DNA from 3 places in the Bacillus sp. URHA0034 genome. Region 2 is predicted to be linked to each of the others. Evidence: riboswitches for the same ligand, from Rfam matches in the RefSeq annotation. Region 2 holds a riboswitch; each other region holds the start of a gene.
What was found. Region 2 has a riboswitch for glycine ahead of ACZ9EE_RS05075 (amino acid permease). Riboswitches for the same ligand answer to the same signal wherever they lie in the genome.
Positions count from the first base shown of each region.

Region 1: it holds a riboswitch for glycine, as region 2 does, so the genes downstream of both, gcvT (glycine cleavage system aminomethyltransferase GcvT) here and ACZ9EE_RS05075 (amino acid permease) in region 2, are expected to answer to the same signal.
Region 3: it holds a riboswitch for glycine, as region 2 does, so the genes downstream of both, ACZ9EE_RS27940 (amino acid permease) here and ACZ9EE_RS05075 (amino acid permease) in region 2, are expected to answer to the same signal.

Region 1 is NZ_JBWCDK010000002.1:4,682,431-4,692,348, reverse strand. Features, by position in the region: gene gcvPA (aminomethyl-transferring glycine dehydrogenase subunit GcvPA) at 1-1,329, opposite strand, end outside; gene gcvT (glycine cleavage system aminomethyltransferase GcvT) at 1,351-2,454, opposite strand; glycine riboswitch at 2,614-2,702, opposite strand; gene ACZ9EE_RS24565 (DEAD/DEAH box helicase) at 2,912-4,600, shown strand; gene ACZ9EE_RS24560 (YqhG family protein) at 4,578-5,369, shown strand; gene comGA (competence type IV pilus ATPase ComGA) at 5,535-6,620, shown strand; gene comGB (competence type IV pilus assembly protein ComGB) at 6,607-7,638, shown strand; gene comGC (competence type IV pilus major pilin ComGC) at 7,821-8,129, shown strand; gene comGD (competence type IV pilus minor pilin ComGD) at 8,138-8,578, shown strand; gene comGE (competence type IV pilus minor pilin ComGE) at 8,562-8,900, shown strand; gene comGF (competence type IV pilus minor pilin ComGF) at 8,848-9,324, shown strand; gene comGG (competence type IV pilus minor pilin ComGG) at 9,264-9,704, shown strand; gene ACZ9EE_RS24520 (YqzE family protein) at 9,761-9,918, shown strand, end outside.
Region 2 is NZ_JBWCDK010000002.1:574,420-584,337, forward strand. Features, by position in the region: gene ACZ9EE_RS05050 (hypothetical protein) at 24-392, opposite strand; gene ACZ9EE_RS05055 (MarR family winged helix-turn-helix transcriptional regulator) at 611-1,015, shown strand; gene ACZ9EE_RS05060 (HlyD family secretion protein) at 1,020-1,673, shown strand; gene ACZ9EE_RS05065 (DHA2 family efflux MFS transporter permease subunit) at 1,682-3,505, shown strand; gene ACZ9EE_RS05070 (L,D-transpeptidase family protein) at 3,625-4,386, opposite strand; gene ACZ9EE_RS05075 (amino acid permease) at 4,770-6,134, opposite strand; glycine riboswitch at 6,297-6,374, opposite strand; gene ACZ9EE_RS05080 (AAA family ATPase) at 6,656-8,356, opposite strand; gene ACZ9EE_RS05085 (hypothetical protein) at 8,585-8,869, opposite strand; gene ACZ9EE_RS05090 (DHA2 family efflux MFS transporter permease subunit) at 9,010-9,918, opposite strand, start outside.
Region 3 is NZ_JBWCDK010000002.1:5,327,457-5,337,374, reverse strand. Features, by position in the region: gene ACZ9EE_RS27940 (amino acid permease) at 1-1,346, opposite strand, end outside; glycine riboswitch at 1,634-1,690, opposite strand; glycine riboswitch at 1,694-1,796, opposite strand; gene ACZ9EE_RS27935 (DEAD/DEAH box helicase) at 2,023-3,468, opposite strand; gene ACZ9EE_RS27930 (MFS transporter) at 3,855-5,204, shown strand; gene ACZ9EE_RS27925 (glutamate synthase-related protein) at 5,455-7,035, opposite strand; gene ACZ9EE_RS27920 (ROK family protein) at 7,242-8,159, opposite strand; gene uidA (beta-glucuronidase) at 8,261-9,918, opposite strand, start outside.

The DNA.
Region 1 (9,918 bases), 4.1 Mb from region 2:
CAATTCTTTCACAAAAGTATCAATTTCATCCTTTGTTCTTTGTTCCGTTACAGCAATCAACATATGGTTAGACAGTTGTGAATAGTCACGTCCTAAATCATAGCCTCCGATAATTCCTTTTTGTAACAATGCTTGATTGACTTCTTTAACCGGTTTGTTTAATTTTACAACAAATTCGTTAAAGGAAAAGCCATCATAAGCCACTTTAAACCCTGCCTCTTTAAACGCATTCTTGGCATAATGTGCTTTTTGCAGATTTGCTGCTGCCATTTCACGAACACCCTTTTTACCTAATGCTGTCATTGCGACAGACGCGGCAAGGGCGTTAAGAGCTTGGTTTGAGCAAATGTTTGAAGTCGCCTTTTCACGGCGGATATGCTGTTCACGAGCTTGAAGTGTTAAAACAAACCCGCGCCGTCCTTGGTCATCAATAGTCTGTCCGACTAGACGGCCCGGGACCTTCCTCATTAATTTGCTGGTAACTGCAAAATAGCCGCAGTGCGGACCTCCAAATGCTGTTGGAATCCCAAATGGCTGTGCATCACCAATGACAATATCTGCCCCAAACTTGCCAGGTGGTGTTAATACACCTAATGAGAGGGGATTGCTATTCACAACGAACATCCCTTTATGGGCATGAATAATTTCCTCCACTTCTTTTAACGACTCTAAACGTCCAAAAAAGTTTGGGTATTGGACGATGACCGCTGCAACTTCCTCGTCTACTAAATTCTTTAAGGAATCAAGATCTGTTACTCCCTCTATAATAGGGGCTTCTACTACTTCAAGATACTGTCCTTTTGCATATGTTTTCAGAACCTCGCGATACTCTGGGTGAACGGCGCCAGAAACAACAATTTTTTTCCGTTTAGTATGACCTGCACTAAGCATAGCAGCCTCGGCAAGAGCGGTGCCCCCATCATACATGGAGGAATTGGCAACATCCATACCGGTTAGCTCACAAATCATCGTTTGAAATTCAAATATAGCTTGAAGTTCACCTTGAGAAATTTCAGGCTGGTATGGTGTATAAGCTGTATAAAATTCAGAACGGGAAATGACATGGTCCACAATTACAGGCATATAGTGATCATAAACACCTGCACCTAAAAACGACACATTCCGTTTGAGGTCAGCATTTTGGTCTGCTAATTTAAATAGTTCTTTCATAAGTGCAGTCTCAGACTTTGCCGCTTTAATGTTATACTCACCCTTAAATCTTACTTTTTCAGGGATATCGCTAAACAGTTCATCTATTGAAGAAACGCCAATCGTTTCGAGCATTGCCTTCTTATCTTGTTCAGTCATCGGTAAATAGCGGTGTTTCATATCCTTGCTCCCCTCGTGTTTTTACTTTTCTCTTTTATAAAAAGGTGTTGGAACAACTGATGCTTTTAATCGTTTGCCGCGAATTTCAACTTCAACCTTGGATTCTAAATCGGCATATTCGGTTTTAATAAGCGCAAGACCAATATTTCGCTTCAAAGTTGGCGACTGTGTTCCTGTAGTTACTTCACCGATACGTTCTTCGCCTTTATAAACAGGGTATCCATGGCGTGGAATGCCACGGTCAATCATCTCGATCCCGATTAATTTCCTAGTTATACCAGTCTCCTTCTGCTTTTTTAACGCTTCCTTCCCGATGAAGTCAGCTTCCTTATTTAACTTCACAGCAAAAGCAATTCCCGCTTCTAAGGGAGTAATTTCGGGGGATAGCTCTTGTCCATAGAGTGCTAGGACAGATTCAAAACGCAGGGTATCACGTGCCCCTAATCCGCATGGAAGAACTCCGTCTTGTTCTCCTGCCTTTAGAATGGCATTCCAAAGGTCAACAGCATCGACAGCATCACAGTAAACCTCAAATCCGTCTTCACCGGTATATCCTGTTCTGGATACCAGTGCCTTTTTATCGTTTAAAATGACCTCTTGCTGAAATTTGAAGAAGCCAATTTGACTTAAGTCTGTATGTCCAGCGAGCTTTTGCAGAACTTTTTCGGCAAGCGGTCCTTGAAGGGCAAGCTGGGCTGTCTTGTCGGATAAGTTATCAAGGATGACCTCTCCTTCTAGATGGTCCATAAGCCATTTATAGTCCTTTTCAATATTGGAAGCATTAACGACCAGTAAATAATGATCGTCCTCCATTTTATAAATAAGTAAATCATCGACGGTTCCGCCATTTTCATAACACATCGCCGTGTATTGAGCACCGCCATTTTTAATTTTTGAAATATCATTAGTCATCATTTTTTGTAAAAATGGTAAACTATCTTTCCCTTTAACTTCTACTTCACCCATATGAGAGACATCAAACAGACCTGCTTTAGTACGGACCGCTTCATGTTCTTCCTTAATGCTGGAAAATTGGACCGGCAGTTCCCACCCTCCAAAATCGATGGTCTTCCCTCCGTATTCTTTATACACTTCAAACAGCGGAGTACGTTGTAATTCAGTCATCCATTAATCCCCCTTATTTATGAACCAGGTTTTTTAACATAAAAAAGGACAGAGACCTCCCTATGAATATAAGAAGGTCTCTGTCCTTGCACCAGAAAGTTTACCTAAAGCGGTTTTCCCCGTGGGTGGCTGCTAATATTGCAGCGCTCTCCAGAGCTGCGTCGAACAAGAGTTCTTTTGCCTGAGAGATTCACATTTCTGCTTGCTCCTTCGGCGCTACGTCCCGTAGTCTCTCCCCTTGCTGTCATCCGCATTATAATAATTTTTTATTTGGTAATACTAATTATACTTAAAAAATAAATTACTTTATTAAAATATTTAAAACATTCTAAGCTATTATCATCCTATCATTAAACTATAACATTGGGCAATAAATTTATAGAAAATTAAAACACCATTATCCCTTTTGATTGGCAAAAAGACGTGACACAACACTGTATGAAAAGGAGCTGTAATGATGTCAGTTGAAATTGAATTTGATTCCTCTTGGCAGGATGATTTTTTACATAGAATAGACAACGATGGTCCGTGGGGCAATTGGGAGCTTTTTAAACTAGCAATCGATGTGGAAAAGCATTTGGTTATCCCTGAGTTTGAAGGCTTGCAAGCTCCAAATCATCTTCCTAATTTAACACCTCTGCCACATCAGCTTGAAACAGCAAAACAGGTGATTGAAAACATGAATGGTAAAGCCATTCTTGCTGATGAAGTAGGACTAGGAAAAACAATTGAAGCAGGATTAATTCTAAAAGAATATATGATCCGCGGCTTAGTAAAAAAGGTGTTAATACTGGTCCCGGCTTCTTTGGTTACCCAATGGGCCATTGAGCTCAATAGCAAATTTTTTATTCCCGCTATTACGCAAAGGAAAAGCTATGTCTGGGAACAATGCGACGTCGTGGTTTCTTCGATTGATACGGCCAAACGAGATCCTCACCGGGACATTATTTACAAGCAGGACTATGACCTCATTATCATTGATGAGGCCCATAAACTAAAAAATAACAAAACGAAAAACTACGAATTTGTCCAAAACCTTAAAAAGAAATTTTGTTTGTTATTAACGGCCACACCTATCCAAAACCGAATCGAAGAAATCTTTAATCTTGTTTCCCTTCTAAAGCCTGGGCACCTGGGCAGTGAAACCGCCTTTTATGAAAAATATAAACGGGATGCCCGTTCGTTAAATGATGATGAGCATTTAAAAGAATTAGTGAACAAGGTCATGATTCGGAATCGCCGTGCCGACACTGGTATCGAATGGACAAAAAGACAGGTTGAAACCATTCCGATTGAATTCTCCCCTGCTGAGAAGGATCTTTATGATTCTATATCGGTTCTCAAAAATGAAGGGGATTGGGCTCAAACAAGTGCTTTTTCGGTGATGACCTTACAGCGTGAGGCTTGTTCAAGCCGTGAGGCTGTTTTCTATACGCTAAAAAACATGCTGCAAAAGAAAGAGGATCCAACACCTGCTTTTGAGGACCAAATCCAATTTTTAATTAAAAAGGTTGAGGCTGTCCAGCAAAATTCAAAGGCAGAAAAAGCGCTTGAAATAATCCAGAAGGTAAATGATAAGGTGATCATTTTTACTGAATATCGTGCAACTCAGATGTATTTGCAATGGTATTTAAAGCAGCACGGAATCAGCTCGGTTCCTTTCCGTGGTGGTTTCAAACGCGGCAAGAAAGACTGGATGCGGGAATTGTTCCAGAAACATGCACAAGTCCTAATTGCTACTGAGGCTGGAGGAGAAGGGATCAATCTACAGTTCTGCAACCACATTATTAATTTTGATTTACCCTGGAATCCAATGCGGCTTGAACAGCGGATTGGACGGATCCACCGTCTTGGCCAGGAAAAGGATGTCATGATTTATAATTTTGCAATCAAGGGCACAGTTGAAGAACATATTCTGAAGCTGCTTTATGAAAAAATCCACCTTTTTGAAAAGGTCATCGGTGAATTAGATGATATTTTAACAAAACTGGAATTTGGCAATATTGAAGACCATCTTATTGATATTTTTGGTCAATCAAGTTCTGAAGGTGAAATGCGAATTAAGATGGAGAATTTATCATCTATGATTGAATTTGCGCAATCAATGAAGGAGGGTGAGTCACATGCAGCAGCAGGAAATTCATGATTTTCTTCTCAAGTATTTTCAGGCAAACGATTGCCCCATTGTTGAAAATAAACCGGGATATTTAATCGTTCAGTTAACGATTGAACTTGATAAAGAATTGATGAACCGACCGTTTTACTGGCATTATCTCGAAAAAACAGGCGGCATCCCAAATCCAATGAGTTTAACCATTATCACCGATCAAAAAAAAGCTCCGGAAAATATGAAGGGAGAAATTATCCATTTTGGTTCGCCCCGGCTTCATCAAATCTTTGCTTCAACCAAAAAGTTAGCCAGTTATATTCGGTTATATGAAAATCACCAGCACGTTCAAAACCAGACGGCATTGTTTCCATGGCTGTGTATGAATGTAAAGATCTCTTATCAATGTGACCGAAAGCGGGATATTTTTAAGTCGATCGGCCTGCAGCTTATAAACGGTCAAATGGTCGAAGATTTTCATGACCGTTTACAAGAAATATCTCTCACCCCAAAAATCCCGGATTACTCTTTTACATTATCGCCGTTGGTTAGACCAAAAAGCGGGATGATTCGAGTTGAAAATTATTTAAGGAACGTTATCTCAGAGGAGGACCATTCTTGGGCCGAAGCGGCACGGCAACGCTGGGAACAGGACTTGCGGTTACTAAATCATTTTTATGAAGATGAAGAAGAAGCAAATGAGAACTATGAAACCGAAAAAACCGCACTGCAAGAACAGTATGAACCAAAAATCAACATCTCCTTCATCAACGGCGGACTCTTTTACTTAACCGAAAAGGCTATATAAGAATACTTTATTACAATGTTTAAGTAGTTTACAGTGACAGGCACCATGTGAAATTTTCACATGGTGCCTGTCACTGTAATGACCTCTAAAATTTTTATATTTTTTTAAAAATAAAGAAGGATAAGCATGAACCTTGTCGAATTATCATTATTGAAAAAGTAAAAGGTGGTGGTCCCAATTGTCAGCTCGATTGAAATACTAGCCAATCGAATCATTAAAGATGCTGTTCGAAATCAAGCAACTGATATTCACATTATTCCTCGAAAGAACGACACACTTGTTCAAATCCGTTTAACCAACAAACTCATTCCCAGATTGTCTCTCCCCAAAGATGAATGCGACAGATTAATTTCACATTTTAAATTCACTGCGAATATGGACATCGGAGAAAGAAGACGTCCTCAAAGTGGAGCCGTTTTTTGTGAAGTAGACGGGCATTTAATGGGCCTTAGGCTTTCCACACTCCCTTCAAACAACAGAGAGAGCCTTGTCATCCGGCTTTTACCACAACAAGAGCAGATCCCCTTCCACCGACTTTCATTATTCCCATCTATGACAAGAAAGCTGTTAGCCCTGCTAAAACATGCACATGGATTAATTATTTTTACAGGTCCAACTGGGTCAGGAAAAACAACTACCCTCTATTCTCTGTTAAATGAGACTGCTCACCTCTTTCATCGTAATGTTATTACTCTTGAAGACCCTATCGAAAAAAACTATGACTCCGTCCTGCAAGTTCAAGTAAACGAAAAAGCTGGTGTAACCTATGCAGCCGGTTTAAAAGCGATTCTCCGCCATGACCCCGATATTATTATGGTTGGTGAAATCAGGGATGCAGAAACAGCCAAAATCGCTGTTAGAGCCTCCCTCACTGGGCATCTAGTCCTTTCTACAATGCATACTCGAGATGCAAAAGGTGCGGTTTTCCGTCTCCGTGAATTTGGCGTGAACTGGCTAGAAGTTGAGCAAACACTAATTGCTGTTACAGCTCAGAGATTAGTAGAACTTACCTGCCCTTATTGTGAAGGAGAGTGTTCGCCGTTGTGTTATTCCTATGGCAGCTGGAAAAGAGCAAGCGTTTTTGAACTCTTATCCGGCCGGAGCTTAAACAATGTAATGAAGGCAGCCAAAGGTGAAATGACTAACACAAAATACCGCACATTAAAAGAAGTTATTAACAAGGGCATTGCTCTCGGCTATATTCAAGAAACCGAATATGAACGGCTGGTGTATGAAGATGAGCCGTCATAAATGGACTGTAAACGAACAAGCCCATTTCTTAAGAAGAACAGGAGATTTACTTTTACGCGGGTATCCAATTGCAGAAGCAATTGAATCCATAGCATTACAATTACCAGCCAATCGAAAGGAGGAGTTAAATGGATGTTTAGTAGAGTTAAAGCAAGGCTCACCCTTTCATGCCGTATTGAACAGCCTTGGCTTTCACAAAGACTTGGTCGGTTATGTCTACTTTGCTGAACAGCATGGCAGTTTTGCTGAAGCACTTTTGGAAGGGAGTGAACTCGCTCTATTAAAAGATAAGGATATGCAAAAGCTTTTAAAATTACTGCAATATCCATTGTTATTGATGTTTATTACCGGGTTTTTATTTGTTTTCATCGAGAACACCTTACTGCCACGATTTACCACGCTGTTTGCTTCACTCGGACTTAAGGAGAATTTTTTCACGAAGGTTCTCTATGCTTTTGATGATTATTTCCCAACCGCCATTTGCATGGTGCTTACCACCCTCGGTCTGACAACTATTTATTATTTTTTTGTATTTCGAAAACTCCCAATCCTCAAGCAAAGGGTCCTGCTTGTTCGCATTCCTATTCTGGGTAAAATCCTCAAATTGTTGTTCACACACTACTTTTCCATTCAATTAAGTTTCCTATTATCCGGAGGCATTTCTGTCTCAGAGGCACTTTCCCTTTTTGAAAAGAATCACAGACAGCCTTTTTACAGCCAAATAGCTGAAGACATAAAAATCAAACTAGTAACCGGGGAAAAATTGGATACGATTATAGCCTCCTTCCTCTTTTTCGAGAAGGAATTTCCGATGATTATTAAACATGGTCAAGAAAATGGAAAATTAGAGCAAGAATTACTGTTTTTCAGCAGGCATTGCGTGACAACCATGGAGGAGAGGATTGAAAAAAGCCTAAAGACCATCCAGCCTATTCTTTATATATTTATTGGCTGTTTAGTTGTATCAATGTATTTAGCGATCCTTTTACCAATGTTCCATCTGCTTGATGGCATATAAGAAAAGCGCAAGCGCCTTGTTCAGCCCCGACAAGCATAAGACGAGCAGGCCGAAAGGTTGCTTTTTAACCTTTTGGACGGCTTGACTTATGACCTCGAGGGGCTAGGCGCTGGAGCTGGACAATTCTCTAAGTCGAAAACATACTTTCTTACCTTATAAAAAAATGGAGGAACTTAAAAATGATGAAAAAAGAAAACGGGTTTACATTAATTGAAATGATGATTGTCATGTTGATAATTTCTGTTTTGCTTTTGATTACCATTCCTAACGTTACCAAGCATAATTCTAATATCAACAATAAAGGCTGTGAAGCTTACGTAAAAATGGTTCAAGCACAGGTTCAAGCCTATCAAATGGAGAAAAATAAAGTCCCAACAATGGCTGAATTACAATCTGCAGGCTATTTAAACGATGTCAAGGGCTGTCCCAACGGTCAAGAAGTTGCAATCGATTCGGAAGGTAAGGTCACCGCTGTTCCAAAAGCAGATTAATAACGATAATGACCAGAAATCAAAAAGGCTTTACTTTGGTTGAGTCGTTACTGGTGCTTTCGATTTTTATGATTATATCCTTCATTACCGCCTTTTCCCTGCAGCCCCAACAATCTGTATTAGAAGATGAGGCTTTTATTACGCAGCTCCGCGCTGATCTCCTTTACGGGCAGCAATTTGCTATTGCTCACCAAGAGGAAGTAACTATTATTATTTTGCCTAGTAAACACAAATATAATTTGTCTATACAAGGACGCTTCCCGCCTATAATTGAGAGATCTTTCTCCACCAATATTTCCCTTAGCGAAGGGTCAATTCCCCTTTCTTTTACTTTCCTGCCTAACGGTAATATCAATAAATTTGGCTCATTCTTTATCAAGACTAAAGAAAACGAATATCGGATGACCTTTTTGATTGGGAAAGGACGATTTTATGTTACGGAGCAATAGGGGTTATTTCCTGCTGGAATTACTGCTGTCCCTTTCGACAATGTTAATGATTTGTCTTTTCTTACTTCCCTTATTAATGGAGTTAAGAGAACAAACAAAAAAACTAGAGATTGAGAAAACGGCTCAAAGGATTATGTATGAGGAACTAATGGCAAAAGTCATTGACGGCCGGACATTTTCCAATTACACCATCCAGGAAAATAATATTGAATACCGCATTATTTGGGAGAATCCTAATCAGTCTGGTCAAAAGGAGGTATGTGTAAAAGTTGAAAAGAATTCAGTTTATCCAGAAACCTATATTTGCGGCATCCTCGAATAAAAATGCTTTTACCTTAATTGAGGTCTTAATTGCTTTTTCGATTTTTTCGACAATCGTTTTCTTTATGGCCCCTATTTTTCATATCATCCTAAACGAAAAAAGCATGCAAATGGAATTACAGGGAATGGAATGGGAAGTTTTTCGCAGTCAAATCACGAAAGAAATTAGCACCGTGTCACATGCTGAAGTGATGTCTGGACGTTTGATACTAACTAAAGGGTCAGAAACAATTCTATATGAAAAGTATGGATCTAACCTAAGACGAAGGGTAAATTCAACCGGACATGAGATTATTCTCCAAAATGTTTCACAATATTCATTTTCAATCGTGAATAATGCAGTAAAAATAACGGTTGTGGATGTATGGGGAAAGGAGTATTCAGTTATGGCCTTTTCCTTTCTAAAATGGAATACAAATGCATGAAAAACAGTGAACATGGGTTTACCTATCCCTTAACATTATGCACTCTACTTCTTTTCCTACTGTTTTTCTCCATGCATATTGAGCAGTTACTTTCAGAACGGAAAATGGCAGTTGAAACAAAGGAAATCCAGATGCAAGAATATTACTTTCTATCTTCTGTCAAAAAAGTGGAATCGTTATACCAAACTCGCGGTACAATGCCTGCTAAAGGAACACTTATCTATCTGAATGGAACAATGGCTTATCGTGCGGAGACTCCTTCAGCCTATATACAGATAGCGGATTTTACGCTTGTTCTTCATGAACGTGAACCTATAGTGGGTTATGGGTACTTTGATACGCGTTCAAAAACGATGATTAAATGGGTAGAATTCGATTAGCAGTATGAACTATTAAAAAATGGACATAATGTAGGTGTACAAAGGCAGGTGTGTCCATGAAAACAAATGATTATGTTAAATATATGACGCAGACGATCGTTAAATATGTTGACCAGCCTAAAGACGAACGGAAACGCATCCGAATTGAGAAGAAACAAACGAAAGCGGATTTCATGTACCGTTGGTTTGGCATCCTCCCGTATATCCTTTATTC
Region 2 (9,918 bases):
TAACAAGCCTTTTTCTGTGTATCCTAAGCATACGTTTCCGTTTCCATTTTGTTAAATAACTGAATTAGGTCCTTTAATGTATAAAGCTTAGCGGTTAAAAGATAAAGCTCTTCGTAATTATTTTTTACATAATCATCTATAACATCGATTCCCTTTTTAAAGCCATCAACTAAATAATAAGTATACTTTCCATCCCAGGAGTACTGATTGATTCGTAATAATTCTTCCGCGATCATCTGGAACTTATATTCCTCAACGAGGAGTTTAACTTGATATAATTTATCGATATTAAACCTAAAGCTGTTTTTGATCTCATGATTTTTTTCGACATATAAAATAAATTCATTTATATTTTTTGCTAACATAATCGCTTTTTGCATCTCAAACTTCAATTCCCTTACCCCCTATTTTGTTAAAATGCTGTCCTTAGGAAAATTGTATGATTTCTTTCTGTAATCTGACACTCCAACGTTTTATTGTTGACATTACATCATGACCCTGTTTATAATTTACTTCGCATACGAAATGTTCTTATAGTTAATATTAGAAAATAGAAAGAAAGGAGGGATAGAAACTGGACATATTAAATAATGAAATATTAGTGAGCTTTTTGGAAATAAATAAAGCCTACAACAGGCTTGTTAAATTTGATGCAGAAAGATTAGGGATTACCCCTGTTCAATTAAAGGCACTATTCAAGATTAACAATAACCCTAATATTAGTTTAGGTGAACTCGCTGAAAAATTAAGACTGACGAATAGCACTGTTAGTGGCGTGATTGATCGCCTTGTTCATAGCGGACTAGTCGAAAGAGTGGTACCTCCTGGCGATAGAAGGACCATCTCTATTCTTTTAACAAGCGATGGAAAAAAAACATTAGAACAGTTTAATTCTTCTGATTCGATGCTAATCAAGAAGATCACAGAAGTCCTAGATCTACCGGAAGAGGAAATCACTCATCTGCTGCGGCTTCACCAACTCGTTTTAAAAAGGCTAACAATTGAGGAGGAATAATTGAATGAGTACGAAACGTTTACTTTTGGTCAACATTATTATTTTAATTGTTTTAGTAGGTGGAGGATTTGCAGGATATGCCTACTACAATAAAACTGTTAATTATTTATCAACAGATAACGCGCAAATCGCCGGACAACAAGTAACAATTGCTGCCCCTGCAAACGGAAAATTAACAGATTGGGCAGGTAAAGTGGGGGACAATTTTTCTAAAAATAGTCCGATTGGAACAATTCTTACCACTGGGCCAGATGGCGAACCAACTGAAATGAAAGTAACTTTGCCAACTGACGGAACAGTTGTCCAAAGTAATGCAGTCGAAAATTCATTTGTAGCAGCTGGAACTCCGCTTGCACAAGTATATGATTTAAACAATTTATGGGTAACAGCTAACATTGATGAAACAAAGGTTGACGAAATTGCCGTAGGCCAGGACGTTGACATTTATGTTGATGCTTTCCCTAATTCAACTTTAAAAGGAAAAATCCAACAAATCGGTTTAGCAACTGCAAGTACTTTTTCATTGTTACCTAGTTCAAATAATACAGCTAACTACACGAAAGTGACTCAAGTGGTTCCTGTGAAAGTATCAATTGATGATAATAAAGGTGTAGGAATTGTTCCTGGTATGAACGTGACCGTGCGAATTCATAAGTAGGTGATAAAATGTCAATATATATCACGGTTTATGCCATAATTTGTATTTTGGTACTACTTTTGATTAATTTTGGTGTATTTAAACAAAGAAAACCAAAAATTAATCAAAGTGAACTTAAAAATCAAGAGGTAGAAGATATTCCTCAATCGCCAATCCTTGATAAAAAAGATCTTCATCAAAATCTTGATCTATCAAGCGAAGTGGAAGAAATGCTTGAAGATAACGCTATAACCGAGCCAGCTTTAGAGTATGTTCAAGCGGATGTTCAGCCGAAAGAAGAAATGATTACACAGTCTAAACAAGCAGAAAAGGAATCCGAAAAGTCTGCAGGAACTGGGAAAATTCTTACTGCCTTAATGCTTGGTGCATTTGTCGCCATTCTAAACCAAACTTTACTGAATGTTGCAATTCCACATATTATGAATGATTTAGGTGTTTCAGCAAGTACTGTGCAATGGCTATCAACGGGCTATATGCTAGTTAATGGAATTCTAATTCCGGTCACAGCTTATTTGATTGAAAAGTTTGGAACGAGAAAGCTTTTCCTTACTGCCATCTTTCTTTTCACTATAGGTTCTCTGGTTTGTTCGCTTTCATTAAACTTTTCTATGTTAATGATTGGGCGGGTCATCCAAGCTAGTGGTGCAGGTATTATTATGCCTCTCTTGATGACAGTCTTTTTCGCCCTCTTCCCTCCGGAAAAACGCGGGAAGGCCATGGGCCTCATGGGGGTTGTCATGATCTTTGCTCCTGCTATTGGCCCGACCTTATCCGGTTGGCTGATTGGACATTATTCATGGAGATTATTGTTTGATATTGTCATTCCCATTGGTGTAATTGATTTAATTTTAAGCTTCATGTGGATGAAAGACGTAACTAAAACGACGAATCCTAAATTTGATTTCCCAGGATTATTATTTTCAACCCTAGGGTTTGGTTTCTTGTTATATGGGTTTAGTGAAGCAGGAAGCGATGGCTGGAGCAGTTCAACGGTTGTCATTTCATTAACAATTGGAATTTTGTCTATACTGGCCTTTATCTGGCGTGAGTTAACGACTGAGAAGCCAATGTTGGATTTACGGGTGTTTAAATATGATATTTTTGCCTTAACCACCATTATAAGTATGATTGTCAATATGGCTATGTTTGGTGCCATGATCTTACTGCCAATTTATTTGCAAAATATTCGAGGTTTTTCTGCCTTAGATTCTGGTTTATTGATGCTCCCAGGTGCGATTATCATGGGTATTATGTCGCCGATTTCCGGTGCACTTTTTGATAAAATCGGTGCAAGATGGCTTGGCGTGATCGGTTTAACGATAACTGTTATTACAACATGGCAATTTACTAAATTAAGTATGACAACAAGTTATTCCCATCTACTCCTTCTTTATGTATTTAGGATGTTTGGAATGTCATTCATTATGATGACGATTATGACAGAAGGTTTAAACCAATTGCCTCGTCACCTTGGGGCACACGGTACGGCAGCGTCAAATACAGCAAGACAAATTGCTGGTAGTATCGGTACGGCATTCCTTGTTACCGTTATGACAACTAGGTCAGGGGTACATTATGGTGAATATATTAGTACCATGACTAGCGCGAATCCCTTCATTGCGGGTCAATTTTCACAGCTTACTCAAAGCTTAGGAGCTTTAACACACATGCCGGCTGCTGGGAAACCACTTACTACCTATTTGCTTTATGGTCAAGTAATGCAACAAACAACAATAGATGGGATTAATGATGCATTTATTGTGGCAACACTGATTGCTTTTGTAGCCTTGGTTTTAGTTTTCTTTGTAAAACGGGCACAGATAAAAAAGTAAAATATTAATTGGATAGAGGCTTTCCAAGAGACTAATTCTTTGGGAAGTCTCTATTTTATTGTACATTGAATAATAAAAAGCCGCTCAGCAAAACTGAGCGGCTTAGAAAATGAATGACCTTATAGTCCAAGGGCTTTTCTCGTATTTGGTCCTACCACGCCATCTACTTGCAGGTGATTAGTTCTTTGGAAGTTTCGGACTGCGCTATCGGTGTTTGCCCCAAAGATGCCATCATACCCTTTGGTGTTGTAGCCTAGTGCTGTGAGTTTTTTCTGAAGCGTTACAACAGCTGGCCCGCGACTACCTTTTTTTAGGGTTTCCCCGATTGTAGTAACAGGGACAGAAGGTGTACCTTTCCCGCTTTTCAATCCATTTGCCACTGCGATTGCGTCGAAGGAGCTTTTGGATGTTGTAATGACAACCGGTGTATTAACTGGCACCTGATTGAATAGCCACTCTACTTCATTATCATACATTCGGACACAGCCGCTGCTCACATATCCTCCAATAGAACTTGGGTTATTGTTCCCATGAATCCCGTAGGTTGTTCCCCATGTTCCACGGGCATTTAAACCCATCCAGCGGTTACCTAGTGGATTGCGCGGGTCTCCTCCTGGAATGTGACCTTTGTAGTATGGACGGTTAACAATTTTGTTAACAATTTTGAATTTGCCTTCTGGTGTTAGTGAACTACTTCTTCCTGTTCCTACTTTGAATTGTTTTTTCAAGACGCCGTTTTCATAGTAAGCCAGCTGGTTGTTTGCTTTGTTAATGATAATAAACTTGTTGACGGTAGCGGCCGAACTAGAAGGTACACCAAAACATAAGCTAAACAACATAAGAAAAGCCAAACTAACAAAGATTAACCATTTTCTTTGCAAATTGATCCCCCCATCACCCATTAAATTGACTAATCCGTGTATTTTATGTTTGCTGGCATATCCACATTACAAATTTGTTAGTAATATAACAATCTAGTTTTCTGTGTTACGCCAACATTTCCATATTATTAATATTTCTACATATTTTACCTTTTCTCCTTTATAACGAACAAAAAAATATCCTTTTTTTATTTTGAAAGGCAGGTTTTGATTAACTGCCCCTTCCTTTTTACATATTGCTACATACTTAATCGGAGTTACTTTCCCCTTTTTAATTAAGTGCTTTTTAGTACAGAAATAATAAATCAATAGATTTAAATAACCACAAAAAAACTAACCCACTATTATGTATGGGTTAGTTCTTTCAGATTAGTTAATAATCGTTATGCCGAAACTCTAATATTCTTATCCTTTTTTCTATTAAACGAATACAAGATAAATAAAAGAATAAACCATATTGGTGTTAAAAATAAAGCAGTACGAGTAGCTTCAGCAAATAGCATGACAATTAGAATGAAAGCAAATAAGGCTAAGACCGCATAATTAATAAACGGTGTAAATGGTGCTTTAAAGGTCGATTTTTTTCGAAGATCTGGCCGTAGTTTCCGATACCGTATATGACAAACTAAGATAATCCCCCAAACCCAAATAAAGCAAATCGCACTTATCGTTGTCACGATACCAAAAGCTTGTTCAGGAATTACCTTGCTTAAAAGGGCTCCGCTTGATAGAACAAGTGCTGAAACAAATAAAGCATTACTTGGTACATGATTTTTATTTAATTTTGCAAATTGGGATGGACCTTGGGCTTTAGAGCTTAAATTAAATAAGATTCGGCTGGTTGAAAACAAACCACTGTTGCAGGCCGATGCTGCAGATGTTAAGACAACAAAATTAATAATTCCTGCCGCAATCGGAATTCCTACTAAACTAAATGTCTTTACAAAAGGGCTGTTTTCTGCATTCAATTGTGTCCAAGGATTGATACATAAAAGGATAAACAGTGCTCCCACATAGAAAAATAGAATTCTTAACGGAATTTTATTGATCGCTGACGGGATATTTTTTTGAGGATTTGATGTTTCCGATGCTGATACACCCACCAATTCAACCCCTACATAGGCAAATACCACCATTTGAAAAGAAAGTAAGAAACCTGACACACCATGTGGGAATAGTCCGCCATATTCCCAAATATTTTTTACTGAAACGGCAGCCACATCTGTTTTAAACCCTATGACTAATAAAATAACTCCTATCCCGATTAAAGCAAGAATCGTAATGACTTTAATTAAAGCAAACCAAAATTCTAATTCGCCAAATAGTTTCACTGTTAATAAATTCAAACCTAATAATAGTACTAGGCAGACGATGGCTGGAACCCATTGCGGTATATTAAACCAATATTGTACATATACACCAACGGCTATAATATCCGCCATGGCTGTCATGATCCAACAAAACCAATACGTCCACCCCGTTACAAATCCGGCCCATGGTCCAATGTAGTCTTCCGCAATATCTGTAAAAGATTTATAACCTGCTTTTGATAAAAGAAGTTCTCCTAAAGCCCTCATTACAAAGAAACAGGCGATGCCGACAATTACATAGGCAAACATAATCGATGGACCAGCTAACTGTATGGCCCTGCCTGAACCTAAAAATAACCCTGTTCCAATCGTACCGCCAATCGCAATCAGTTGTACGTGTCTGTTTTTTAAATCCCTTTTTAATTCTTGTTGTGCCACTTAAAACTCCCCCTAATGGTAGTAATAGTACTTCTTGTACTTGTGAAGCAATGAACAAGAAGCAAACCAATAAAAAAGAGACTGGAATATCTCCAATCTCTCAGGGCGTAAGAATAACAAAAATTATCTATTACTCTTTTGGGATAGAATAATAAATAGTCTTCGTACTCTTCTGTCCTTTTGCCTGAGATTGTGAACCCTTCGGCGCCGCAAGTGTGCGGTCTCTCCAGAAGCTGCTCCTGCTATAGTGTGATCCATAGCAATCATAGCTTGCTAAATATGTAGTTAGTAAGTTTGAAAAAGTGAATCAATTTCAAACTATCGCTGAATAATTTATTATTTTAGTAGTATTTGTTCTAATTGTCAACATATAAAATTATCTGCTAAGAACCTTACCCGGAAGACCGGCTTTACCCACAAAAATAGATGGTGAATAACACCATCTATTTTTGATATTCTGCATATTGAGACACTTTCTTCGATGTCTTGATGAGTTCTAACCTCAAATGCATTAATCTCCTCTACTCATTTTTTTCCTCAGATGGGGCATCGAGCAAATTTAGATTCTGTGATTCTAGAACTTCAGCTCGGCTTTGACCATACAGCCCGACATAGATATGCTCAATCTCTTCGCCGGTTAGATCGCCACGCTTTAAAAGCTCCTCAGCAATTCTGTGAACAAAATCAGCGTTATCATTCACAAGCTTCTTTACTTTCGTCATTTCACTCTTTAGGAGTTCATTGATTTTGCCGCGCAGCGCTCTAAGACCATCTGTGCGCGAACCGACGGCGAGCCAGCTGAACAATTCCTCACCCATACCGACAATCCCTAGATAGGCACCGGCTAGTTCTGTTGCCTGTCTCAAGTCGGAAGTAACCCCGTTTAATTTTTTATTTAAAAACTCCTCTTCCACCGCACGTGCTGCCAAACATACTTGGATTTCCGCTAATATTTCTTTATCGGTGCGATTATATCGTTCATGCGTTGGCTTAGTAGCTGCAAGACCAAGTGCACCGCCCCTGCGGATAATCGTTACTTTCCATACTCGTGCATGAGGCTTAAGCAGGAACTGTGCGACGGCATGACCAGCCTCATGATAAGCAACATTCCTTTTTTCATCTTCACTCATGGACCTTAACGGCTGTTTAAGCCCCCATTCATAGGTCTCCATTGCGGCACGGAAATCTTCATAGCTTGTAACTTGGGCTCCGCGTTGATGGGCGATAACGACCGCTTCGTTAACGATATGCTTGATTTGTGCTGGGGAGTAGCCAATGGTATCAAGTGCTGCCCGTTCAGGGGTAATAGAAGAGTCTCTTTTCACCTTTTCAAGGTAGTATTGGAAAACGTCAATTCGGCCATCATAGTCAGGGGAATCAACCCAGAGTTTTCGGTCAAAACGGCCTGGACGGAGCAGTGCTTGGTCAAGTACATCGGGAAGGTTCGTTGCCCCAACCGTTAAGACAGCAGGCCGGTCTGCCCTTTTTTTACGAAGTCCCACCGTACGAAGGAGCTTGGAGAACCAGTTATTATCAATGTTTGGCGGATCCATCTGCAAGAGCAGTTCATTTAAAAGACCCGAACCACCCATCCCCATCATTCCGCCCATCATTCCACCGGCACCGCCTCCTGCCTGACGGCTCATACCGATTGCATCAATTTCATCTATAAAAATAATGCATGCGCCATACACTTTTGCCAGCTTTCGGGCCTTCTTATATAGCCCCATTACTTTAAGATTACCAACACCAAAAAACATATTTTGAAAACTTGGGGCCGAGGCATAAGCAAAAGGTACTTGGGCCTCATTTGCAATTACCTGGGCTAGATAGGATTTCCCAGTCCCTGGCGGTCCACATAAGAGTAAGCCACGGATAGCCTCCCCGCCCATTTCCTTGAACTCTTTTACCCCCTTTAAGAGGGTAACAATCCTCTTGGCATTTTCGACAATCTCGGGGTTACCCCGGTAATCGTCCCAAGTGGAGCCGGTTTCCCCTGGCAGGATCCAATAGGTTCTACCGCGGGCAAGGAACCAAAAAAGGGCAACAAACTGGATAATCATGAATAGCATGGCAAAGAGCAGCTGCAGTAACAAACTAACAATACTTATCACGACACCCCAAACTGTTGGCCCACTATTAAGCAAATATATACTTATAATGACCACAGCTGCGACCCAGAGGATGATTTTACGCCATTTTACCCATCGATATTTCCTCATGGCTCCACACTCCTTTCTGAATATTTAGAATATTTTTTCGTTACTAGACCGTTATAAATGTTAGGCCTCCAAATTATTTAATCTAGAATACTGATATTTATTCCTATTTCCGACTAGTCATACCTATCGAAAAAGGTAAATTTATCAGTTGAATTGACAAAGTTTGCTTTCTCCCTAGAATTAATGTAAAAAACCCTCCAATCAGCATAGGAGGGTTTCTAACAGGGATTATTTAAATTTTTTTATAATGTCTAATAAATACTTAATTGCAACAGCTAAACCGCCAACGAAAAAGAATGCTATTAAAATCCACCCAGAAGGGTCGATTGGGAACATAGAAATGAGGAAGTTCAAAGGAATAACGTAATATAATAAATCCTTCAAATATCCTAAAATAAAATCTGAAGTGAGCGTGCCTTTCCAGAATGACTTTAAAAATCCTAATAATAGATCGAGAATCATTAGTCCAAAAACGGCCCACATTGTATAAAGCATCCAATCTGATAGTATCATTTTTTCATCACCACCTTGATACATCATATGCTTGTAACAGAGGCAGGTGAGAGTACTTGGAAACTTTTGTTCACAGAATATTCATAAATTAAGGAGGGTATGAAAAAAAGGATGCCCAACGATGGACACCCTCCTATTAGTTAATTTTCTGCAAGTTTGTTAACAACTTTTTTGTCTGAAGCCTTCAACTCTTCAGGATCTTCAGCTTGTTTCGCCCGTTTAATAAAAAAGGCAAGTACTAAAGCAATAAGAGCAATCCCAACAGAAACAAGGAATGAATCGTTAATCCCTTCTAACATAGCCTTCATGGCAATTTGCTGCTTCATTTGGGCTACCATTTCCGCTGTCGGTTTTCCTGTAACATGTTTCATCGCAGAATCAGCCAGTTCAGTAGCATGTGTTTTCGTGCGGTTCGACATGATCGTAATCAAAAGAGCCGAACCAATCGCACCTGATACTTGTTGTAACGTGTTATTCATTGCGGTACCATGCGGATAATAACGTGAAGGAAGCTGATTCAATCCGTTTGTCATGACCGGCATCATGACCATCGACATACCAAACATACGTGCTGAGTAAATAAGCATTAATTCCGTATAGGTGGTTTCTAATGTTAATGTACTAAACATATAGCTTGTAAAGATGGTAATGGATAGACCGATCACTGCAAGAACTCTGCCGCCGAATTTATCGAATAATTTCCCTGTGATTGGGCTCATAATCCCCATTAAGATCGAACCAGGAAGCATCAATAACCCTGATTTTAGCGGTGTGATGCCACGAATGCTTTGCACGTATATAGGTAATAGCAGCATGGCTGAAAACATCGCCATGGCAATTACGATTGAAATAACAGATGAAAGTGCAAACATCGGATATTTATAAACTCTAAAATTCAACATTGGCTTTTCAAGTTTGTTTTGACGAAGGACAAACCATACCAAGCTGATTGCCCCAATGATAATCGTTGCATAGACTTGCGGGCTATCCCAGCCCTTATCACCGGCAGAACTGAATCCATAAAGTAATCCACCAAATCCGACACTTGA
Region 3 (9,918 bases), 4.8 Mb from region 2:
TTTGAATTCATACTCCGTATCTTATAAATAGCAATCAGCAAAATAAACCAGACTGGCGTAACAAACAAGGCAATACGGGTATCTTCCGCTAAAGCAAGCACGACAAGAACGAAGGCTAGGAAAGCAAGGATCAAGTAATTGGAAAATGGATAAAGCGGTAATTTAAATTGGTTGACTTTTGCCAGGTCGGGTCTTGTTTTACGGTATTTTAAATGGCTGATGACCGTTATTCCCCAAATAAAGATGAAACATACAGTTGATATACTTGTAATGAGTGTAAATACTCCTTCTGGCATAACATAGTTTAAAATAACAGCAATTAAAATTACCACAGTTGAAAAGAACAAGGCATTTGAAGGTACTTTTCGTGACGTAAGTTTAGCAAATGATTCAGGTGCATTTTTATCTTTTGCAAGTGAATATACCATCCGGCTAGTACTGAAGACCGCACTGTTACAGGCTGAAGCCGCGGATGTTAGGACGACAAAATTGACAATTCCGGCAGCAGCTGCGATACCAACTGCAACGAAGACTTGGACAAATGGGCTTTTCGCCGGATTTATGGCGTTCCAAGGATAAATGCTCATGATGACTACTAGCGCACCAAGGTAGAAAAGAAACACGCGAATGGGGATATTATTGATTGCCTTCGGGATGACTTTTTCCGGATCTTTGGTCTCACCTGCTGTAAGTCCCACCAGTTCAATTCCTACAAAGGCAAAGACAACCATCTGGAAGGATAATACAAATCCATTGATTCCATTCGGGAACATTCCCCCATGTTTCCATAAATTCGTGAAAGCGGAAGGTCCGGAATTAGTAGAGAAGCCTTTAAGGATCATGAAAATACCAACTACAATCAGGGCAACAATCGCGATGACCTTGATTAAGGCAAACCAGAATTCCATTTCACCAAAAAGTTTAACAGTTGTAAGGTTCATTATTAACAAAATGACCAAGGCAATTAAACCCGGCATCCACTGTGGAACAGTAGGAATCCAATATTGAGTATAGAGACCAACGGCTGTTAAGTCTGCCATAGCAATAGAAATCCAGCAGAACCAATAGGTCCAGCCAGTAATAAAGGCTGCCATATTACCTAAATAGTCTCTTACAAAGTCAACAAAAGAATGATAGTTCAAATTGGATAAGAGAAGTTCGCCAAGTGCACGCATGATTAAAAAGCAAATGGCCCCCGTAATCATATAAGCAAATAAAATCGATGGTCCTGCTAAATGAATCGATTTTCCCGCACCAAGAAATAATCCCGTTCCTATGGCTCCACCAATAGCGATTAGTTGTACATGCCTGTTTTTTAGGCCTCTTTCCAATTTTTGTTCCTGCATTCGATTTCCCCCTTTACTTTTCAAGGATGTTTACAATTTTCGCCAATTTAAATCTATTAAATTTAAATCCTATTCATTGCAAATTAATACCCCAATAAAAGTTTAATTTAAAAAAGCGCTTACAATTTTAAAGAAAATAATACTACCAAGACCAGCATGTCCTACAGCGTTCACCCAGTGACTCATCCCTTCTTAGATTTAATAGCACAATCCTCCTTTTTTTAGTTTGTGCTATCTCTCCCAACAAAAAAAAGACAGGGGGAAAGATAGATGTTCTTCTATCTTTCCTCTGTCCTTTTACCTGAGAGTTTAACTCCTTTGGTGGCACATGGCTCTCTCCAGAGACGCGTCCTATTATGGTCCTTTTACCTGAGAGATTATTACCCATTTTATTGGGTACTTGCTCCTTCGGTGCCAAACAATACGTTTGGTCTCTCCCATAATATTCATCCGCTATCATACATTTAATTTACATACTACTCTACGGAAAGGATGATGTCAAATTAATAATCAGAATTTATTAATTATTCCAAAAAAGTATATCACTATTAGATAAACGTCACACTTTTCAACTTAAGCTTACCCTTGCTTTACATTTCATCCAAGATTCTGCCATGCTTTTTCAAAAAAATGATCCATCTCCATATATGTGGCTTATCGTCCTTGTTTGTTTTTATTATTTAAGGGCTTTACTAACTTTTAACTTCTTTCCTTTTATGGTTGCATTCTCCATAGCTTGTAACACGAGCGAGCCTTTTCCATTTAGTATATCAACATAGGACATTTGATCCTGGATCGTAATAATCCCAATATCGTCTGCAGTTACTCCAGGAATTTTCGCTATTGTTCCAACAAAATCTACCGCTCGAAGCTTCTTCTTTTTTCCACCGCTAAAATATAGTTTCATGATATCTTGGTTAATTCTTGCCGTTTTATTATTTCTTACGACTCGCCGTCCGCTTATTTTTTCGTCGAAAGCAGCCTGGTTACCAGCCACTTCATGTGGATTTGGTGCATCCATTATTGGAATCTCAAAGCCAATATACCGTTCTATAGCTTTAACGAATTTTCCTTCATAAGGTGTCACAAACATAATCGCTTTTCCTTCATTACCGGCGCGACCGGTTCGGCCTGTCCGGTGGACATAACTTTCTTTTTCCATCGGAACATCGTAGTTGATAACAAGTGTCACATTATCAATATCAATTCCTCGTGCAGCTACGTCGGTGGCCACTAAATAACGGAAATTCCCCATTTTGAAACCATCCATTACAGCAAACCGATCTTGTTGTTCTAATCCGCCATGGAGTCTTTCACACGAATAATTGGATTTTTCCAATTCGGTATAAACCGTATCGACGTGTTCTTTTGTTCGGCAAAAAATAAGACAGCTGTCTGGATTTTCAACGACGGTAAGGCTTTTCAAGAGTGAAATTTTTTCATCTTCCTTCACTTCGATTAGACGATGTTCTATTGTATCCGTCGTAATCCCACTAGCCTCAATCTCGACATGAATAGGATTTTTCATATACTTATGGCAGAGATTTTCCACATCTTTCGGTAAAGTTGCCGAAAATACCATTGTTACTCTGTTTAAAGGAAGTTTATTGATAATTTCTTCTACTTCATCGATAAAACCCATATTAAGCATTTCATCCGCTTCATCTATTACTAGATACTTGATTTTATCTAAAACCAGGGTCTCTCTTTCAATATGATCGATCACACGGCCTGGGGTACCAACAACTATATGCGTTTTTTGTTTCAATTCTTCTTTTTGTTTCGTAAAAGGTTCTTTTCCGTAAACGGCCATCGCTTTGATCCGTTTAAACCTTCCAATATTCGTCATGTCTTCGCGAACCTGAACAGCCAGCTCTCTCGTTGGTGTCAGGATTAAGGCCTGTGGCAATTTTTCTTCCCATTCAATCATTTCGCATATTGGAATTCCAAAGGACGCAGTCTTGCCGCTTCCTGTTTGCGATTTGACGACAAGATCTTGATTTTCCAATGCTAATGGTATGACTTTACTCTGAACCTCTGTCGGAGCTTCATATTTTAATACCTGTAAAGATCTTCTTATTTCACCGCTTAACTTATAATCCTCAAATTTTGTTTCACTCATGTATTAACCTCGTTTTTTTGTATTATCCGGCTTACCAATAGGATTTCTCTCAAAGAAATATCATATGCATAATCTGAATATGGTTCATTATACTTGAAACTTCCGTGGGCATAAACGTTTCTTTTAATGTTTTGCTTTGTTAGGTGTCTTTTCCCTTTAAGGAATGTCTGGGTTGATACCGTTTAGCTTCCTTTGCCTTCGTATAATAATGGGCATATTCCGAAAACATTTCTCAAAAGCCGATTACCTTTTTGTATCTTGTCTTTATATCTCTGATTAAAGGAAAGCCCAGTTCCTCTGAGTACCTTTTTCTGGCAATATGTTTTATCATTATTACAATAAGATTTAAATAACATTTACAAAGAAAATCACCGGAGGAGAAAATTATGTCTAAACCAACCAAAAGCCGCTATCTTTTTATTACTGCCGTTGCTTTGGGAACGTTGCTGAACCCCTTGAATTCTTCGATGATTGCCGTCGCGCTTTCCCGTATCCAAAATCAATTTTCTCTTTCATTTACCGATGCATCATGGCTTATCTCCACTTATTATCTTGCCAGTGGTATCGGTCAGCCGGTAATGGGAAAACTCGGCGATGCGTTTGGACTAAAGAAAATGTATTTAATTGGGCTGATTATGATTGCAGCAGCATCAATTGCCGCTCCCTTTTCTCCTAGTTTTGGTTGGCTGATTGCGATCAGGATCATCCAGGCAATCGGAAGTTCAGCGCTTTTCCCGGCAGGAATGGGAATCATCCGCAAATCAATCACGGAAAACCAAGCGCAGGCACTGGGTGTCCTTTCGATTTTTTCATCCGTATCAGCTGCATTCGGTCCTTCCATCGGTGGATTTCTCACACACTACTGGGATTGGCAAGCGATCTTTTTGGTCAACTTTCCATTCATTTTGGCAGCCTTTTTTCTAGGGCTATTTATTCTTCCCAAAGATAGTAGAGATAGAAGCCGGAAAGTCACCATCGATTATATTGGAATCCTTCTATTTACTTTGTCTATTTTAAGTTTGTTATTGTTTTTGCTGTCATGGGAAACCGGTGTTAACTGGGTTGAACTTTTGGTAAGCATGGTTTTTATTTTCGTTTTTTATACATACGAAAGCAAACAAACCCAGCCATTTATTAATGTACTAACTCTTAAAGAAAACCTGAATATGAGTTTTGTGTATGTACAATTTATCCTGGTCAATATAATTTTCTATTCAATTTTCTTCGGGGTGCCGCTCTATTTGCAAAATGTTCGCCATTTCGATTCCAAGACTACCGGTCTTATCATGCTATCCATTGCGGGTTTTGGCATTATCGTCTCGCCATTGGCTGGTCGATGGATTGACAATCGGGGTTCGAAACCTGCTTTAATCGCAGGGACATCCTGCATGATTGCAGGTTCTTTGCTTCTTCTTACCATCCACGGTTCATCGTCCGCGGCATGGATATTCTTTTCTTTATCGGTCCTTGGATTAAGCAACGGCTTCAACAATCTTGGTTTGCAGACGGCCCTTTACACGTTTATTCCTCCTGCCGAAACAGGTACTGCTTCGGGGCTTTTTATGACATCTCGTTACATTGGGACGATTTTTTCTTCTAGTTTACTGGGGATCCTATTCGGGAAGCAATTTACCACCAGCCATTTCCATGTAATGGCCATCATCTGTGTAATCATCGGAATCTTGATTATGCTGTTGACAATTCGGATGCCTCAGTCATTGAAACAGAGTCAATAGCAAAAGGGACACCGAATCGTGTCCCTTTGTTATAATTGATATTCAATAATAGTAGCACTAGATGTTAAAATTCCACTGTATTTATTAGGATAAACTAACTCGTTAAAAAGAATGATTTGTATGATGTACTTTTAAATGATTCCACTTTTAATTCCAATTCTATTTTAATGCAATCCAAATATATTGCCACAGTGATTAATCACTCTATTATTTTTTCCATCAACAGATAGTACCAATCTATAAAGTTCTTTTAAAATAATTCCGCCGAAGAATCAGGAATTGGAAACAGTTCTGATAACCTTTTTATTTTTCCATCGACATCTTTAAATACAATGTGATCACGATTGAATTTACGGGGGCTATCAATTCCACAAGCGGCAGCTAAGGCAAACAAACCTTGACGAACATTAATGATGTAGTTCATGACTCTCCATTTCTTTTCCTCTGGTACAAGGGCTTCTTGATATTTTTGATCAGTGGTCGTTACGCCTGTAGGGCATTTACCCGTATGGCATTGAAGAGCCATGATACAGCCGTTAGCAATCATAAATCCTCGTGCAGAGTTCACCGCATCTGCACCAATCGCAAGGGCAATAGCAATTTTATCGGCTGAAATTAACTTTCCTGATGCAAAAATTTTCAGCTTATTTCTCAGACCAAACTGATAGGCCTTATCAACAACCGCAATTAAAGCGGGATATAAGGGAAGCCCCATAGTATCTGCCATTGATTTGTAAGTGGCGCCTGTTCCACCTTCTCCGCCATCAACCGTAATAAAGTCCGGATAAATCCGAAGCTTATTCATGGTCTCGAAAAATTCGTCCAAGTTGGATGGATGTCCAACGACAATTTTGATTCCGACAGGTTTTCCACCTTCATCTTGCAGCATTTTGATAAATTGCAACGTTTCGAGCGAATTATGCAAAAATGGAAAGCGATTTGGTGAATTAATGGTTTTCCCCACTGGAACCTTACGAATGTTTGCTACCTTCGTTGTAACCTTCGATCCCTCCAGATGTCCGCCACGGATTTTTGCCCCCTGGCCGAACTTAAGCTCAAACGCTTTTATATTCGGTTCCTGGGCTTTAAACTTAAATTCATCTATGGAAAAATTCCCTTCGTCATCGCGGAAGCCAAATATTCCAGGACCAATTTGAGCGACCACATCTACACCACTTTCTAAATGCTCTGGTGCAACTGCGCCCTCGCCCGTATTAATCCATGAACCACCGGCCATACGGCTGCCATGACCTGTTGAAAGGATATAGTTTTCGCCGACTGCTCCGTAAGATGTGGCAGAGGCTCCAAATGGACCGCGAAGTCTCCATGGAACTTTCCGATTACCGCCAACGATGATTGTCTCTTCTTCATGGTAAAGCCAACGTGTTGTTTGGTCCTTTTCTAGCTGTTCGTGACGAGTAAACAATCCTTCATGATCAATTTTATATTTCATAGAGTGGACATTTTCTTGATTGTCAACCCTTAACTCTTCATTTAATAAGGGAAACAAACCATTTGCAATATAAAAACCTTGCTTATCAAAGTCACGTTTGGAACCGAAACTTAAAAGATCACTTCGATATTTGGCAGAAAAAACAATCCCTAAAAAATCTGTTCGTGAAAATGGTTTTCCACTATTGTCATCATCAAACCAATATTGCCTGAATTCCGGGCCAATCTTTTCTAATAAGTACCGCATCCATCCCAAATAAGGATGTGCTCTGATAATCGAATGCTGTGGTTTCCTTGCTAAAATATTTAACCACAAAAGTAAGGCAATGGGCCCTATAATAAACACAATCAATAGAAAGATAAAAATAGTCCATACCATCTAACAATCCCTCCTTTTCTAACTAATATTGAAACAATATATCCGTAATTCTGATGCTGGGCGGTTATTTTTTCATTACTATCATGTTTATTTAAAACTCCCCTTTATGTTGCATGATACAATTGATAATTTGTTCCTTTCATACGAAAAACGACCACAAGCTCCTTATCAAGCTTGTGGTCGTTTTTCGGTTGTTCTTTATTTGATTAATGCTTTATAAAATTCGAGCTTGTGTATTCTTTACTGACAAAGAAATGATACAATGCCCCATGAAGGTTGGCATCATTATGAAACTTACAAGCAACTACTTTAGGATTGGCTGTATGCAAAGGGTTGACCCTTTTTATTTCTTTAATTGCCCATTGAATTCTTTCAAGCAGAATTGGCTGAACACTAATTCCTCCACCAATTGCAAAAACTTCCGGATCTAATATATAGTTTAGATTTAGTATTTGTGCGGCTAAGTAAATGCAATATTCATTGAAAATCGTATTGGCTTCTAAATCGTTGTTCTTGATATATTTAAATACCGTTTCTCCATCTGTTGGATCTTCAAGTTTCTTTATTTCGGCAATCCTTCGCACCATATCAACAGCAGAACAAACCAACCCAAAATATTCTGCTTTCCTTGTATTTGGATTGATTTGATTCATTATATAACTTACTTCACCTGCAGATAATTGAACCCCGCGGTGAACCTTTCCATCAATAATGATTCCACCTCCTACTGCACTTCCAAGTACGAGTACCACCGAATTTTTAGCATCTTTCACACTTCCAAGCCATAATTCGGCTAATGCTGCACACTTTGCATCATTTTCGATAGTTACATCTTTACCATATCTCTTTTCAATGTTATTTTTCAAATTTACTTCATGTAAAAAGGGGAAGGAACCACCATAATAAATGGTTCCGGTATCCACATCAATTGTTCCTGGGCAACTGATTGCAATTCCCTTTATATCAATTAAGTCATACCCCTCAATAATAGAAAATATCACTTTCTCAAAATCATTTAAATTTGTCCTAGGAGTTGGCTGTTTGCCATTGCTTACAATATTTGCCGCTGCATCCATTAATGAATATTTAACAAACGTTCCTCCTATATCTATTACCAAATACATAATAAATCTCCTCTAATTTTCCCATAAGTATGGTTTAATCTGGCAACAGTCGTTAGTTTTCGTAACCATATTAACCAAATAACAAACTTAATATTAAGGCCTTAGTCCTTATAGTTAAAATCAGGTATGACTGTCCAGCGTCTTCTCAGCTCGTGTGCTACGGACTTAGGTTTACGATCACGTGTAAAGATACCTTTTTTATTTCCCTGAACACGGATAATTCCTTGGCTAGTTGCAAAATCAGCAAAGTTCCATACCTGCTCGCCAACAAACTGATTAAATTCATCAAACACTTCGTGGTTTGCTCTATAGAATTCTACTTGATATTCTTCAGTAAACATAACCGGCTCAACATCGTGCAATCCTGCAACGGTATCAGCACCATATTCGGTCATCATGAACGGTTTGTTAGGGCATCGTTTTAGCCAGCCATTAAATTCGGTGCGAAGCTTTTCTTTAGCTGATACTAAATCACCGCCATCAACATACCAGCCGTAGTAACGGTTAAAGGTAAGAATATCCAATAGTTCCGCAACTTGATCCTTTTCAGGTGAAGATTCAATTTGAGTAACAATAGTAATAGGACGTTTTTGCGGATCCAGATCTTTTGCCAGTTCGATTAGAGGCTTAAAATATTCATATGCCCCCTCTTCCTCCGAGGCAGGTTCATTGGCGATATTCCACATAACAACAGAGGGGTGGTTCTTGTCGCGTTCGATTAATTCCTTGATAACCTGTTGATGATGTTCGAATGTTTTAAGCTCCTTCCAAGTACTTCGAAGTTCTCCACCGTTATACATCACCATCATGTTCAAGTGCAATCCTACTGCTGGAACTTCATCAATGACGACAAACCCTTCACGGTCAGCAAGACGCATGATTTCTTCCGAATACGGATAATGGGCCGTACGGAACGAGTTTGCCCCAGTCCATTTCATTAGGTTGAAATCCATAACATTTGCTGCTTCATCAAACCCTCTTCCATGAATAGGCGAATCTTCATGCTTGCCAAATCCTTTGAAATAAAAAGGCTTATTATTAATAAAGAACTTGCCCTCTTTTATCTCTACTGTCCTAACACCAAATGGCTGTTCATAAACATCAACGATTTCACCATGCTTTACCAACTCTACCCGAAGTGTATACAAGTAGGCATTTAGCGGCTCCCACAGCTTTACGTTTGGGATTCTAATTGTCTCGGAGACTCCTTCAGCCTCTCCAACGATAACACCTAAATCATTTACAGCTTTTACTTTTACTTGTGCCGAACCTACTATATCAATAGAATAATGAACCTTCCCATCTAATGAAGTTACAACCGTTACATCCTTAACATAAGTAGTCGGTGTTGTATAAATTTTCACGGGGCGATGTAACCCAGCGTAGTTGAAAAAATCGAAATTAGGCTGGTTGCGAATAACCTTTCCAACGCCAGGAATATTTTTTTCCGTTACAAAGCCAACCGGTAAGGTTGTTTCATCCACAATATTATTGACTGCAACAGTTAATCGATTTTTCCCCTTTTGCAAAAAGTTATTAATTTCTGCCTCAAATGGCAAATAACCACCTTTATGCTCGACAACGAGTTCTCCATTTACATATACCTTTGCAAAATGTGTGGCAGATCCAAATCGCAGAAACACTCGTTCAGCGGTAAGAATATTCGGTAGTGTAAGTTCTCGTTCATACCAAACCCAACCAACATGGTCACGTATACTTGCATTCACTCCAATTTCATTGAAAGATCCAGGAACTGCCA